Regions from separate parts of the Shewanella mesophila genome, predicted to be linked through region 1. Evidence: predicted binding sites of a transcription regulator. Region 1 holds the regulator's gene; the other holds the start of a gene.
What was found. The regulator ArgR, encoded in region 1, controls arginine synthesis, uptake and breakdown. The targets are predictions, from matches to a motif close to ANTGAATANNTATTCANT.
Positions count from the first base shown of each region.

Region 1 (2,425 bases):
TGCCAATGAAGTGTGTCAGATGTTTGAGGATCTAGTCGAACTTGTTGATGAAGAACGTGGTTTTCAATTTATGGATACTCGCGATCTTACGGGGTTTGTCGATGGTACTGAAAACCCTAAAGGTCGTCATCGCCAAGAGGTGGCTTTAGTTGGCGATGAAGATAGGCCATTCCGTTCAGGGAGCTATGTGCATGTCCAAAAATATGCACATAATTTGAGTAAATGGCATAGATTGCCGCTAAAGAAGCAAGAAGATATCTTCGGTCGGACAAAGATCGATAATATTGAATATGCATCGGAAGAGAAAGCGTTAACCAGCCACACAAAGCGAGTTAATCTTAAAGATAGTAACGGTAAATCAATGGAAATTTTAAGGCAGAGCATGCCTTATGGCTCAATGAAAGAGCAGGGATTGATGTTTATCTCTAATTGCCGTAATTCGGTGCATTTCGAAAAAATGCTGCATAGCATGATCCATGGTGACGGAGAGGGACATCACGACCACCTGATGCATTTTACTCAAGCGTTAACGGGCTCAGCGTTTTTTGCGCCGTCATTGGACTTTATGGAAAGTGTCGTTGATTAACTACTGAATCCAAGTGATTAGCCAACATAGAATAAAAAACACACCTTAAAAGGTGTGTTTTTTATTCTGCAATTTTTTATGCGCTAGCTTTCTAGAGGTAAAAAGTTCGTTAATCAACTTAAGCTAAACTGAGCTAGCAAGAGTAACAGCCTCTAGTTAGTCAGCATAATTAAAAAGTGACTTCACAGTGTCTAGCGTCTTATTTACTTCTTGAATATTAGAAGGACAGATAAAAATAGTATCATCACCTGCAATAGTACCTAAGATACCTTCCGGCTTACCTATCGAGTCGAGTAGCCTTGCTATCAATTGCGCCGCCCCGGGACTGGTTCGAATCACAATCATTGATTGATTATGGTCAACATCTAGGACTAAGTTTTTTAGTGGGCTACCAGCTGTAGGCACGCCTAGCTCTGCTGGTAAGCAATAGACCATCTCCTGCTTTGCGTTACGAGTACGTACTGCGCCGAATTTGCTCAGCATTCGAGAGACTTTAGATTGATTGATATTGCTATATCCCTCAGCTTGGAGGGCATTGACGATTTCACTTTGAGAGCCAAAGCGCTCCTCTTTTAAAATCGCCTTAAAGGTCTTTACTAATTCGTCTTGATTTTTATTTGCTTGCATAGTTTTATTATTCTTTATTCAAAAATCTGGCTCATTCTGAATATAGTTAGCGTCAAAGTCAAGTGTTAATCGGAAATTGTGAATAAAAATTCACTTCAATCTTGAAGGAGAGAGAAAGGCTGGAGATGTGATAGATGAGTTGTGACTATACGTTATAGCTAGTGAAATAACAATTTAGAGTAAAAAAGTAAAATATCTGGCTACACGACTAACGGATAATTGAATTCTTTGCGTGATTACAGTAATGTTGCGCCATCGGTGAATTTAGATCTACATCACAAATATCCAAGAATTGACGGAGATAACTATGAAAGTTGCTGTACTTGGTGCCGCTGGTGGTATTGGCCAGGCTCTTGCTCTACTGCTTAAGACTCAATTGCCTGCTGGTTCAAAACTGTCCCTTTATGATATCGCTCCTGTAACGCCTGGTGTTGCGGTTGACTTAAGCCATATCCCGACTGCAGTTGAAGTCAAAGGCTTTGCTGGTGAAGATCCAACCCCAGCACTAGAAGGTGCTGATGTTGTTCTTATTTCTGCAGGTGTCGCACGTAAGCCTGGTATGGATCGCTCAGATCTATTCAATATTAACGCAGGTATTGTTCGCAATCTTGTTGAGAAGTGTGCTGCGACTTGCCCTAAGGCGCTAATCGGTATCATTACCAACCCTGTTAATACGACGGTTGCTATTGCAGCTGAAGTATTGAAAGCGGCTGGTGTATACGATAAAGCACGCTTGTTTGGTGTTACCACTCTTGATGTTATTCGCTCTGAAACTTTCGTTGCTGAAGCCAAAGGTTTAGATGTAGCTGACGTTAAAGTTAATGTTATCGGTGGCCACAGTGGCGTGACGATTCTTCCTCTACTTTCTCAAGTTGAAGGCGTTACTTTTAGCGATGACGAAGTCGCAGCTTTGACTACTCGTATTCAGAATGCGGGTACTGAAGTTGTTGAAGCGAAAGCCGGTGGCGGTAGCGCGACACTTTCTATGGGTCAAGCGGCGTGCCGGTTCGGTCTGTCATTAGTTCGCGGATTACAGGGCGAAGCTAATGTTGTCGAATGTGCCTATGTTGACGGTGGTAGTGAGCATGCTGAATTTTTTGCTCAGCCAATTCTTCTCGGTAAGAGTGGTGTAGAGCAAGTGCTTGCATATGGTGATGTGAGTGAGTTCGAAGCCAATGCTCGCGATGCAATGCTAGATACCCTTAAAGCTGA
Region 1 is NZ_CP080421.1:3,327,565-3,329,989, reverse strand. It holds gene K0I73_RS14810 (Dyp-type peroxidase) at 1-586, shown strand, start outside; gene argR (transcriptional regulator ArgR) at 743-1,213, opposite strand; gene mdh (malate dehydrogenase) at 1,521-2,425, shown strand, end outside.

Region 2 (2,425 bases), 2.1 Mb from region 1:
AATTTTACTGCCAATAAGCAGTGCGCCAACTTCACTCATATAGATAAGTTGAGTGACAGACATCGCGGCAATAATAAAACGAGTCATGTCTGATTCTATCGAGCTGGCTAAGATCGATGGAATGAACATATCGGCAAAGCCTACCACGATAGTTTTTGAGGCTTCGGTGGCTTCTGGTACTTGTAGTAGCTCCAGAAGTGGAATAAACGGCATACCTAGATAATTAAAAATCGGCGTATATTCGGCGATCATTAAGGCGACGGTCCCTATTGCCATGACAATAGGAATAACACCAAAAATCATATCGATAACGTTTTTTAAGCCATCCTTAAGGGTGTGAACTATGCCTTCAGATTTTTCAGCCTTTGTCATTGCTTGCTCAAATCCCCAAGCAAACACGCCTTTGCCCTTGGGGATCACTTCATCGTCTGGATGACGCGGAGTGTCGTCGATGTAATGATCTTTCTTCCATGACAGAGGTGGAAGTTTAGGCACTACGATAGCGGCGACAATCCCCGCAAGACAGACAGTGAGATAGAAAGGAACGAATAAGTGCTCTAGTTTAACCTGCGATATCACCACCAATGAGAAGGTGATAGATACGGCGGAGAAGGTGGTGCCGATAACGGCTGCTTCTCTTTGAGTATAAAAACGTGATTCATATTGCTTGCTGGTCATCAAGATCCCAACACTACCATCGCCAAGCCAAGAGGCCATACAGTCGATAGCGCTGCGACCCGGCAGGTTGAACACTGGACGCATGATCTTTGTGAGCAGAGTGCCAAATAACTCTAATAGACCAAAATTGAGTAGTAGCGGAAGCAACATACCTGCAAAGATAAAAACGCAAAACAGTACTGGCAGCAGATCATTTAATACCAAGGCGCCAGTATTCGCCGAGTTAATCGCTTCAGGTCCTATACCTGCGTAGGTTAGTACGATAAAGACTGCACCAACTACCCTAACAATAGCCCACATCAAACTGACATTCAGCAGTGAATGCAAGAAATGGTGCTGTAATAATGCGCGAGGTTTGAATAGCTTGCACACTAAGGTGGCTATTGCGGTTATTACTACTATGCTAGTCACGATTGCAGTTGCGGCATCACCTAGCAAGTTTTGTAGCCCTTTGGATACAATTGCGATGGGAATCGTGATCGCATCTTGATAACTGATGGGTGTCATAAATAACAACAGGCCGATCAGCGAGGGAATAAGAAAAGTCAAAAATGTCTTTATGTTATGGGGGTGTTTTTCAGCCACTTTGTTTTGCCCTAAATTACGCTGTTTTTACAACGGCAATAAATTAATCAAAAATCCATAAAATGATTTAGTATGAATATCCATTCACGAATAAGCGGGGAAGGTTACCCCCTAAGTCTAGTGATGTAAAACCTTATCTTGCTTGCTTAAGAGAATCACTGCAGCAGAATAGTTATTAGCACTTTGTGACTATTTATATTGTACTGGATATTGTTAGATTTGCATCATGTAATTTTGAGTTAAAATTGTTTGAAAACAATGTAATGGATGTATTTTCTTTTGGTGTTTTCCTGATGATTGAGGTTAAGCACAAGTGTTGAATTACTTGATTTTGATAAACTCCTTAAGGTTAGCAATGTGTTGAGCTTAATTCATGTTTAAATCATATTACTTGAGTCATTGATAATGTATTCACCGCATCAGCTTATCTGTTTGATTGTTTGGCTATACTATTTGCAAGAATAATCAAGCTGGAAGGATAATTAGGCTAGGTATGTCAGTGTTTATCGAGGCGAGTGAATGGTGGGTCGCCTCAGTCCATTATTCTCAATGTGGAGAATTGGTCGATGTTTTATTTGGTTTTATTTGGTTTTATTTGGGTGATTATGTTTAAACCGTGCACTATGCTATTACTTTGTTTTGGATATGAGTGAGAGTTTGGTTTATCCCTCTTTTTTGTATCGTCATTGCCACTTTGACTAAATCTAAAAGTGAATCTAAAGTTGTGTGATCTTGGTGTGGGATATTATAAAAATATGCGCTAGACCACTGCAGAAAAATCTTATTCGATATATGTTAATGGGATAACAACAATAAATGATAAAGGAACCATGAACTCAAGAGAGCGAAAATTATCAAAACTAGCGTTTAGATTTGGCTTGCTTGGGCTCTTTGGCCATCTTTTAGGCTTAGTTTTTGCGTCCTTAGGGTTCAGTGACTTTAATGGTCAGGGGTTTAGTTTTTATAATTTTACCCTGAGTGAGCTGGGTCAATACGGTCATTCAGAATTGGCTGTGATCTTTAATGGCGGCCTATTCTTCGGTAGCTTGAGTCTGGTATTGTTCTGTTTATTCGCCTTGCAAATTTGTGACAACCCCTGGTTGTACCCATGCCTATTGTTGTCTGTTCTCGCCCTGCTAGCTCTGGCGATCACCGGACTCTT
Region 2 is NZ_CP080421.1:1,216,796-1,219,220, forward strand. It holds gene K0I73_RS05450 (YjiH family protein) at 1-1,263, opposite strand, end outside; gene K0I73_RS05455 (DUF998 domain-containing protein) at 2,094-2,425, shown strand, end outside.
Region 2: a site for ArgR is predicted at 1,335-1,352, ahead of K0I73_RS05450 (YjiH family protein). Genes of this name have one in related genera too.